2 regions of the Streptomyces sp. S07_1.15 genome follow, and region 2 is predicted to be linked to the other one. Evidence: riboswitches for the same ligand, from Rfam matches in the RefSeq annotation. Region 2 holds a riboswitch; the other holds the start of a gene.

Region 1 (5,121 bases), 3.8 Mb from region 2:
AGATCGTGGCGGACTACTACGGGGCGATGACGCCGATCAACCAGCTGGCGTCGTTCTCGGTCCCGGAGCCGCGGATGGCCGTGGTGACCCCGTTCGACAAGAGCGCGCTGCGCAACATCGAGCAGGCGATCCGCGACTCCGACCTCGGGGTCAACCCGAGCAACGACGGCAGCATCATCCGCGTGGTGTTCCCCGAGCTGACGCAGGAGCGCCGCAAGGAGTACATCAAGGTCGCCAAGCACAAGGCCGAGGACGCGAAGATCTCGATCCGCAGCGTCCGGCGCAAGGCCAAGGAGACCATCGACAAGTTCATCAAGGACGGTGAGGTCGGCGAGGACGAGGGCCGCCGCGCCGAGAAGGAGCTCGACGACACCACCGCGAAGTACGTGGCGCAGGTGGACGAGCTGCTCAAGCACAAGGAAGCCGAGCTGCTCGAGGTCTGATGAACGACTCTTCCCGGGGCGCCCCGCCGCACGCCGGCTACGGGGGACCGCCCGGTCAGGGGCCCGTGCGGCCTCCCGCGGCGGGTCCCCCGCACGGGGCGGACGATGCGGCGCAGACTCGGCCCATGCCCATCGTGCCCCCCGCAGGCGGCGACCAGGACGACCGCGACGGACACGACCGGGGGGCCGCTCACCCGAGCGGCCCCCCGGTCCACGCGCACCGCCCGGCCGGAGCCCATCCGTCCCCCGCGACGCCGCCCCGCAAGCGCGCGGGCCGCGACCTGCGGGCCGCGATCGGCGTGGGGGTCGGCCTCGGCGCGGTGATCCTCGCCTCGCTGTTCTTCGTCAAGGACGTCTTCGTCGGGGTGATCGCGGCCGCGGTCGTGGTCGGCCTCTGGGAGCTGACCTCCCGGCTGCGCGAGCAGAAGGGCATCCGCGCGCCACTGGTGCCGCTGGCCCTCGGCGGCGTCGCCATGGTCGTCGCGGGATACCTGCGGGGCCCGGAGGGCGCCTGGGTCGCCATGGCGCTCACCGCGCTCGCCGTCCTGGCCTGGCGGATGACGGACGCCCCGGAGAACTACCTCCGTGACGTCACGGCCGCTCTCTTCGCCGCCTTCTACGTGCCGTTCCTCGCCACCTTCGTGGCGCTGATGCTGGCCGCCGGCGACGGCGCCTGGTGGGTGCTGGTCTTCCTGGTGCTCACCGTGGTCAGCGACACCGGCGCCTACGCCGTCGGCTGGCGCTTCGGCACGCACAAGCTCGCGCCGCGCATCAGCCCCGGCAAGACGCGCGAGGGACTGCTCGGGGCGGTCGGCTTCTCCATGGTGGCCGGCGCGCTGTGCCTGGAGTTCCTCATCGACGGGGGCAGTTGGTGGGAGGGCCTGCTGCTGGGCCTGGCGGTCGCGGGCAGCGCCACCCTGGGCGACCTCGGCGAGTCCATGATCAAGCGGGACCTCGGGATCAAGGACATGGGCACGCTGCTCCCCGGCCACGGCGGGATCATGGACCGCCTGGACTCGCTGCTGCCCACCGCTCCGGTGGCGTGGCTGCTGCTGGTGGTCTTCACCGGCGCGGGCTGAGTCCTCCGGCGCACGCCAGGCCCCTGCCGCAGCGGTTCGGCAGGGGCCTGGGCGCGTCTCCGGCAGCGGACCGCGGCCGGGTGACGGGAGCCTCGTCCGCGGGGCGCCGGGGGACCGTCCGGCGTCTGCGACACTGGAGGAATCATGCCTAAGCCCGGAGAACTCACTTTTGCCGTGCCGCGCGGGGCCAAGAAGCCGCCGCGGCATCTTGCCGACCTCACCCCCGCCGAGCGCCGTGACGCGGTGGCGGCCATCGGCGAGAAGCCGTTCCGGGCCGGCCAGGTCTCGCGTCACTACTTCGCCCGGTACGCCGACGACCCGGCGGCCTGGACGGACATCCCCGCGGCGGCCCGTGAGAAGCTCGCGGCCGAACTGCTGCCCGAACTCATGACCGTCGTGCGGCACATCAGCTGCGACGACGACACCACCCGCAAGACGCTGTGGCGGCTCTTCGACGGCACGCTCGTCGAGTCGGTCCTGATGCGCTACCCGGACCGGGTCACCATGTGCGTCTCCTCGCAAGCCGGCTGCGGGATGAACTGCCCCTTCTGCGCCACCGGCCAGGCCGGTCTCGACCGCAATCTGTCGACCGCCGAGATCGTGCACCAGATCGTGGACGGCATGCGGGCGCTGCGGGACGGCGACATCCCCGGCGGGCCGGCCCGGCTGTCGAACATCGTCTTCATGGGGATGGGCGAGCCGCTCGCCAACTACAACCGCGTCGTCGGCGCCATCCGGCGGCTCACCGACCCCGAGCCGGACGGCCTCGGGCTCTCGCAGCGCGGCATCACCGTCTCCACCGTCGGTCTCGTCCCGGCGATGCTGCGCTTCGCCGACGAGGGCTTCAGCTGCCGGCTCGCGGTCTCGCTGCACGCCCCGGACGACGAGCTCCGCGACACCCTCGTGCCGGTCAACACCCGGTGGAAGGTGCGCGAAGTGCTCGACGCCGCCTGGGAGTACGCCGAGAAGTCCGGCCGCCGGGTCTCCATCGAGTACGCGCTGATCCGCGACATCAACGACCAGGCCTGGCGCGGCGATCTGCTCGGCCGGCTGCTCAAGGGCCGCCGCGTGCACGTCAACCTCATCCCGCTCAACCCCACGCCCGGCTCGAAGTGGACCGCCTCGCGGCCCGAGGACGAGAAGGCGTTCGTGGCCGCGCTGGAGGCCCACCGGGTGCCGGTGACCGTCCGGGACACCCGGGGCCAGGAGATCGACGGCGCATGCGGTCAGCTGGCCGCCGCGGAGCGCTGATATCGTCGTTTTCGAACGTCTATTCCGACAGGGGAGCGCACAGCGCTGAGAGTGCGGCAGCAGCCGCAGACCCTCGAACCTGAACCGGGTCATACCGGCGTAGGGAGTTCGGTCACCACTCGACAAGCTGTCGTGCCCTGCCCGCTTCAGGGGAGGCACCACTCATGACCACGCACCTCCGCGGACGGTCCGCCGCCGCGCTGCTCGTCACCGCGCTGGGCATCACCTCGCTCGCCGCGTGCGGCGGCTCCGGTGATCCCGCCGGGAAGGACGGCGGCGAGACCGCGGCCGTCACCCTGGTCACCCATGACTCGTTCGCCGTCTCCGACGACGTGCTGAAGGAGTTCACCGAGCAGACCGGCCGCAAGGTCGAGATCCTGCGCGGCGGCGACGCCGGCACGACCGTCAACCAGGCCGTGCTGTCCAAGGGCAACCCGCAGGGCGACGTCCTCTTCGGCGTCGACAACACCCTGCTCTCGCGCGCCCTCGACCACGGGATCTTCACGCCGTACGAGGCCAGGGGCCTGGAGAAGGTACCGGAGGAACTCCGGCTCGACCGGGCGAAGCACCGGGTCACGCCCGTCGACTACGGCGACATCTGCGTCAACTACGACCGCGGCTGGTTCGAGAAGAAGCGGCTGGCGCCGCCGGAGACCTTCGCCGACCTGGTCGAACCCGCCTACAAGGACCTGCTGGTCACCGAGAACGCCGCCACCTCCTCGCCGGGGCTGGGCTTCCTCCTCGCCACCGCGGCCGAGTACGGCGACGACGGCTGGCAGGACTACTGGAAGAAGCTCAAGGCCAACGGCGTCGAGGTGGTCGACGGCTGGGAGCAGGCCTACAACGACCGCTTCTCCGGCTCCGGCGGCGGCAAGGGCAAGGGCGACAAGCCCCTCGTCGTCTCCTACGCCTCCAGCCCGCCCGCCGAGGTGCTGGGGCAGGACCCGCTGCCCGAGGAGGGGCCGACGGGGGTGGCGAAGGGCACCTGCTTCCGGCAGACCGAGTTCGCCGGGCTGCTGGACGGCGCCGAGAACCCCGAGGGCGGCAAGGAACTCCTGGACTTCCTGCTGAGCGAGACCTTCCAGGAGGACGTGCCGCTGCAGATGTTCGTCCACCCCGCCCGGACGGACGTCAAGCTGCCGGAGGTCTTCACCCGGTACGGGGCGACGATCGAGAAGCCCGCTTCCCTGGCCCCGGAGAAGATCGCCGAGAACCGTGAGCGGTGGGTCAAGGCATGGTCCCAGCTCGTTCCGAGGTGACCGCCGGGGCGGAGCCGGCCCCGGCTGCGCCCCCGTCGCCGTCCGCACCGCCTCCGCCCGCTCCGCCGTCACCGGCGGGGCGGCGGCCGGGCGGGCGGCCGGGCCGCGGCTCCGGCACCGTGGTCCGGCTCGCGCTGATGGCCGTTCCGGCGGCCTTCTTCGCCCTGTTCTTCGTCCACCCGGTGGCCGCGATCGTGGCCCGGGGGCTGCGCGACGGGGGGCGGTGGCGGTTCGGGCGGGCCGGCACGGTGCTGACGGACCCGCTCGTCCTGGACGTGCTCTGGTTCACCGCGTGGCAGGCGGCGGCGTCCACGGCGCTGACCGTGGCCGTCGCGCTGCCGGGCGCCTATGTCTTCGCCCGCCTCGACTTCCCCGGCAAGCGGCTGCTGCGGGCGCTGGTGGTGGTGCCGTTCGTCCTGCCCACCGTCGTGGCCGGCTCGGCCTTCCTGGCGCTGCTGGGACGCGGCGGACTGCTGGACGAGCTGTGGGGCGTCCGGCTGGACACCACGGTGTGGGCGATCCTGCTCGCCCATGTGTTCTTCAACTACGCGGTCGTGGTGCGGACGGTCGGCGGCTTGTGGGCCCAGCTCGACCCCCGCCAGGAGGAGGCCGCGCGGATGCTCGGCGCGAGCCGCCTCACCGCCTGGCGCCGGATCACCCTGCCGGCGCTGGCGCCCGCCGTTGCCGCCGCGGCGCTGATGGTCTTCCTCTTCACCTTCACCTCCTTCGGGGTGGTCCAGATCCTCGGCGGTCCGCGCTACTCGACCCTGGAGGTCGAGATCTACCGGCAGACCGCACAACTGCTCGACCTGCCGACGGCAGCCGTGCTGACGCTGCTGCAGTTCTGCGCCGTCGGCGGCCTGCTCCTGCTGCACGCCCGGACGGTGCGGCGGCGCGAGAGCGCGCTGCGGCTGGTCGACCCCGCGCACACCTCCCGCCGTCCCCGCGGCGCCGGCCAGTGGGCCATGCTGGGCTCCACGGTCACGGTCGTCGCGCTGCTGCTCCTGCTGCCGCTGGGGGTGCTCGTCGAGCGCTCGCTGGACGCACCGGACGGCTACGGCTTCGCCTTCTACCGGGCGCTGGGGTCCG
Region 2 (5,121 bases):
CCAGGCCGGGCACGGCGGCCGACGGCGGCGGTACGTCCTCGTGGAGGTGCTGGTAGAGCACCTGGGCGGGGGTGCCGCCGGCGTGCGGCTTGGCTCCCGTCAGCATCTCGTACAGCACGATGCCGCAGGCGTAGACGTCGACGCGGGGGTCGGCGGTGCCGTGCTCGATCTGCTCGGGGGCGAGATACGAGACCGTGCCGAGCAGGGTGCCCGGGGAGGCGGTGGTGTCCGTGTCCACGGCCCGCACCAGGCCGAAGTCGGCGACCTTGACCCGGCCGTCGTCGCCGATCAGCACGTTCTCCGGCTTCATGTCGCGGTGGACGAGCCCGCCGAGGTGCGCGGCGCCGAGCGCGGCGAGCACGGGCTCCAGGATGTCCAGGGCGGCCCGGGGGCGGAGCGCCCCGCGCTCGCGCAGCACGTCGCGCAGGGTGCACCCGGCGACGTACTCCATGGCGAGGAAGACATGGGTGCCGTCGTCGCCCTGGTCGTACACCCCGACGACATTGGGGTGGTCGAGCCGTGCCACGGCCTTCGCCTCGCGGATGAACCGCTCGACGAAGGCGGCGTCGGCCGCGAGCCCCGGGTGCATCACCTTGAGCGCGAGCACACGGTCGAGCCGGGTGTCGAGACCCCGGTAGACGGTGGCCATACCGCCGGTGGCGATCCGCGCGTCGATCCGGTAGCGGCCGTCGAGCACCTGCCCGACCAGCGGGTCCTCCCGGCGCGGGCCGGGGGAGGGGTCCTGCAGGGTCGTATCCACGCTGGTGAGTCTACGAGCCGTGGCGCGCGGTGCGGGCCCTCCCCGGGGCGCCCGTGGCCGCACTGCTACCGGAATGTGACAGCGGGTGGGAAACCGGCGGGCGGCGGGGCGCGGGGCCGCACCGGCCGCCCCGGGAGCGGCCGTTGGGGCGTACGGGGGCGGGGCGGCGGCGGGTGGCGAGGGGCCGGGCGGGCGCGGAGGCGGACGTGAGTCCCGTCACGGCTCCGGGGCCGTGCCGTCGCGGTGGCGGGACCGGGAACCGCGCGGGCCGGGGCCCGGTGCCGCCCCCGGCCCGGCGCGTCCCGCTGCCGTCCGTCCCTCCCGTTCCCCGGCCGGGCCCGCCGCGCCCTCCGCCAGCCGGTCAGCCCGTCAGCCGAAGGCCGGCCGCTCCGGGTCCAGCGCCGCGCGGCCCTCGGCGGGCGAGGACGCCTCGGCGAAGTGCCGGCGCGGGATGCGGCCCGCGCGGTGCGCCAGCCGGCCCGCCTCCACGGCGTGCCGCATGGCGTGCGCCATCAGCTCCGGTTCCTGCGCGCGGGTCACCGCCGAGGCCAGCATCACGGCGGCGCAGCCCAGCTCCATGGCCAGGGCCGCGTCGGAGGCGGTGCCCGCGCCCGCGTCGAGGATGACGGGCACCCCGGCCCGCTCGGTGATCAGCTGGAAGTTGTGCGGGTTGCGGATGCCGAGCCCGGAGCCGATGGGGGAGCCCAGCGGCATGATCGCGGCGCAGCCCGCCTCCTCCAGCCGCCGCGCCAGCACGGGATCGTCGTTGGTGTAGGGCAGGACGGTGAAGCCGTCGTCGACGAGGGTCTCGGCGGCGTCCAGCAGGCCGACCGGGTCGGGCAGCAGGGTGCGCTCGTCGGCGACCACCTCCAGCTTTACCCAGTCCGTGCCGAGCGCCTCACGGGCGAGGCGGGCGGTGAGGACGGCTTCCCCGGCGGTGAAGCAGCCCGCGGTGTTGGGCAGCGCGCGGATGCCGAGCCGGTCCAGGACGGACAGGACGGAGCCCTGCACGGTCGGGTCCAGCCGGCGCATCGCGACGGTCGTCAGCTCGGTGCCGGAGGCGGTGAGGGCGCGCTCCAGGACGTCCAGGCTGGAGGCGCCGCCGGTGCCCATGATGAGCCGGGACGCGAACGGGACCCCCGCGATGACCAGCGGGTCGGCGGCGGGTTCGTGAGCGGGCGAGGGCGCGGTCGCGGACGGGGGCGGCGCGTCCGGGGACGGGCCGGGCGCGGCGGGCGCGGTGCCCGCGTGCGCGGTGCCGTCGTACACGGTGGTGTCGGCCATGGGTCAGCCTCCCTGGACGGCGGTGAGGATCTCGACGCGGTCGCCCGCGCCGAGCCGGGTGGCGGGCCAGGCGCCGCGCGGGACGACGGTCTCGTTGACGGCGGCGGCGACCCCGGTGCGGGCCCGGGTGAAGCCGGCGACCAGCGCGTCCAGCGTGGTGCCGGCGGGCAGGTCGCGGGAGGCCCCGTTGACGGAAACGGTCACGGTCGTGTTGACGTCGACGGTCATACGGGCTGCTCCTGTCGTGCGGAAGCGGATGCGGCGCCGGCCGCGCCGGTGGCTTCGGTGGCTGCGGCGCCGCCCGCGAACCGCAGCGGCGAGAAGGCGCGGGCCTCCTCCGGCAGCGCGCCGGTGGCCAGCGCCTCGGCCATCGCGTCCCCGGTGACCGGCGTGAGGAGAACACCGTTGCGGTGGTGGCCCGTCGCCAGATGCAGGCCGGGCAGTGCGGACGGGCCGAGCAGCGGGGCGTTGTCGGGCGAGCAGGGGCGCAGGCCCGCGCGGGTCTCGGTGAGCGGCAGTTCGGTCAGACCGGGCACCAGCTCATGGGCGTCGCGCAGGAGTTCGTACACCCCGCCCGCGGTGACGGTGGTGTCCCAGCCGAGTTCCTCACTGGTCGCACCGATCACCAGTTCGCCGTTCTCGCGCGGCACCAGGTAGACCTGTCCGCCGCGCACCACGGCCCGTACGGTGCGGGAGAGGAAGGGCGCGTACCGCTCGGGCACCCGCAGCCGCAGCACCTGCCCCTTGACCGGCCGCACCGGTGGCAGCACCTCCTCCGGAATCCCCTGGAGCCGTCCGCTCATGCTCCCGGCGGCCAGCACGGTCAGCCCCGCCGCGACCCCGGTGCCGTCGTCCAGGACGGCGCCGGTCGCGCGGTCCGCCGAGACGGACAGCCGCCCGGCGCGCTGCCGGTGGAAGACGACCCCCGCGCGTTCACAGGCGCGCACCAGGGCGGTCGCCAGCCGCCGCGGATCGCACTGGTGATCGCCGTCCACCCGCAGACCGCCGCGCACCCCCGGCGCCAGCATGGGTTCCAGACGCCGGCACTCACGGCCCGTCAGCCACTGCGCGTCCAGTCCGGACGCCAGTTGCAGGGCGTGCAGTTCGCGCAGGTGGGCGCGGTCGTCGGCGTCCAGGGCGACCGCGAGGGTGCCGCAGGCCCGGTAACCGATGTCCTGGCCGCTCGCCTCCTCCAGCTCGGCCGCGAACGCCGGATAGCGCGCGGCGGAGGCCAGGTTGAGACCCAGCAGCGTCTGCTCGCCGTAGTGGAGTTCGGAGACGGCGGCCAGCATCCCGGCGGCCACCTGCGCGGCACCGCCGCCCGGAGCGGGGTCGGCGACGGCGGTGTCCAGGCCGCGCTGGGCCGCGCGCCAGGCGGTGACCAGGCCGATGATGCCGCCCCCGACGACCAGTACGTCATGGGTGTGCCGGGCGGCTCCGCGCCCGCCTCCGCCCGCGTGCCCCTCGGCGCAGCTGTGCGCGTTCCCCGGTGATGTGTGCATGGGCGTCCAGCTCCTCCCTTCGCCGGCATGACCCGGATCAGGTTCGTACGGTCGGAGGCGGTCCGGCCTCCCTCTCAGCCCGGTCCTCCGGGCTCCCGCGAGTGCTTGTGCCCGCCACCCTAACGCCCCCGCGCCGACCGCTGTAAGGCCCGGCCGGGTCGCGGGCCCGCCGTCCGCCCGGGCGCGGGACCCGTGCGCGGCCCGGCCGCCGGGGACCGCCCGCGGTGTCCGCCGGGGCGGTCCTAGAGTGAACGCGTGAGCGAGGACAGGCGGACAGCAGAGCGAGTCGTGATCGTCGGCGCGGGCATGGCGGGGGCGCGGACCGCGGTCGCGCTCCGCGAGGAGGGCTGGCCGGGCGCCATCACCCTGCTCGGCGCCGAGAGCCACCCGCCGTACGACCGGCCGCCGTTGTCGAAGGCGGTACTCCAGGGCGGGCACGGCGGGCACGGCGGGAACGCGGCCGCCGGTGCCGAGGGGGGCGCGTCGGCCGGCGCGGCCACCGGTCCGGCCGGAGCCACATCGCTCGGCATCGACTTCGCCGCCCTGGACGTCGAATTGCTGCTCGGCCACCCGGCGAACGCGCTCCGCGCCGCCGACCGGCTGGTCGTCGCCGGGGACACCGTCCTCCCGTACGACCACCTCGTCATCGCCACCGGCGCCGATCCCATCGGCCTCCCCGGCAGCGAGACCTCGCCCGGCGTGCACGTGCTGCGCACCCTCGACGACGCCGAACGGCTGCGCCCGGTGCTCGCCGCCGGCCGCCGGATCGTCATCGTCGGCGCGGGCTGGATCGGCGCCGAGCTCACCACCGCCGCACGCGAGGCGGGCTGCCCCGTCACCGTCGTCGAGGCCACCGGCCGCCCGCTGGCCGACGCCCTCCCGGCCGAGGTCACCGCGCCCATGGCGGGCTGGTACGAGGAGGCGGGCGCCCGCCTCCTCACCGGCACCCGCGTCGCCGCCGTCGAGTCCGGCGGCGTCCTCCTCGGGGACGGCAGCCGGCTCCGCGCGGACGCCGTTGTCGTCGGCATCGGCGCCCGGCCCGCCACCGGCTGGCTGGCGGGTTCCGGCGTCGAGCTCGGCGCGGACGGCTCCGTACGGGCCGACGAGCGGCTGGGCACCTCCCTGCCGGACGTCTACGCGGTCGGCGACTGCGCCTCCTTCCCCTCCGCCCGCTACGGCGAGCGGCTGCTGATCCACCACTGGGACAACGCCTTCCGGGGACCGGTCACCGTGGCCGCGCGCATCGCGCGCCGCGCCGAGGAGACCCCCGTGTACGACCCGGTGCCGTACTTCTGGTCGGAGCAGTTCGGCCGCTTCCTCCAGTACGCGGGCCACCACTCCGGCGGCGAGCGCCTGCTGTGGCGCGGTGACCCGGCGGGCACCTCCTGGTCGGTGTGCTGGCTGCGGGACGGGGTGCTGACGGCCCTGCTCGCCGTGGGCCGGCCGCGCGACCTCGCGCAGGGCCGCCGGCTGATCGAGCGGGCGGCGCGGCTCGACCCGGAGCGGGCCGCCGACCCCTCCGTGCCGCTGAAGTCGGCCGCCGTCTGAGCGGGTGTGCGCCCGCCCGGCGGTGCC

Evidence for each region. A riboswitch is a leader RNA that binds a small molecule or an ion and turns the genes downstream of it on or off. The one in region 2 is predicted to bind thiamine pyrophosphate.
Region 1: linked by a shared signal. The riboswitch ahead of LIX60_RS08125 (thiamine ABC transporter substrate binding subunit) and the one ahead of thiO (glycine oxidase ThiO) in region 2 are both predicted to bind thiamine pyrophosphate.

The regions. Positions count from the first base shown of each region.
Region 1 is NZ_JAJBZK010000001.1:1,937,560-1,942,680, reverse strand. Features, by position in the region: gene frr (ribosome recycling factor) at 1-443, shown strand, start outside; gene LIX60_RS08135 (phosphatidate cytidylyltransferase) at 443-1,522, shown strand; gene rlmN (23S rRNA (adenine(2503)-C(2))-methyltransferase RlmN) at 1,667-2,773, shown strand; TPP riboswitch at 2,793-2,897, shown strand; gene LIX60_RS08125 (thiamine ABC transporter substrate binding subunit) at 2,938-4,032, shown strand; gene LIX60_RS08120 (iron ABC transporter permease) at 4,170-5,121, shown strand, end outside.
Region 2 is NZ_JAJBZK010000001.1:5,727,372-5,732,492, forward strand. Features, by position in the region: gene pknB (Stk1 family PASTA domain-containing Ser/Thr kinase) at 1-760, opposite strand, end outside; gene LIX60_RS24540 (thiazole synthase) at 1,130-2,044, opposite strand; gene thiS (sulfur carrier protein ThiS) at 2,048-2,272, opposite strand; gene thiO (glycine oxidase ThiO) at 2,269-3,546, opposite strand; TPP riboswitch at 3,543-3,655, opposite strand; gene LIX60_RS24555 (NAD(P)/FAD-dependent oxidoreductase) at 3,853-5,094, shown strand.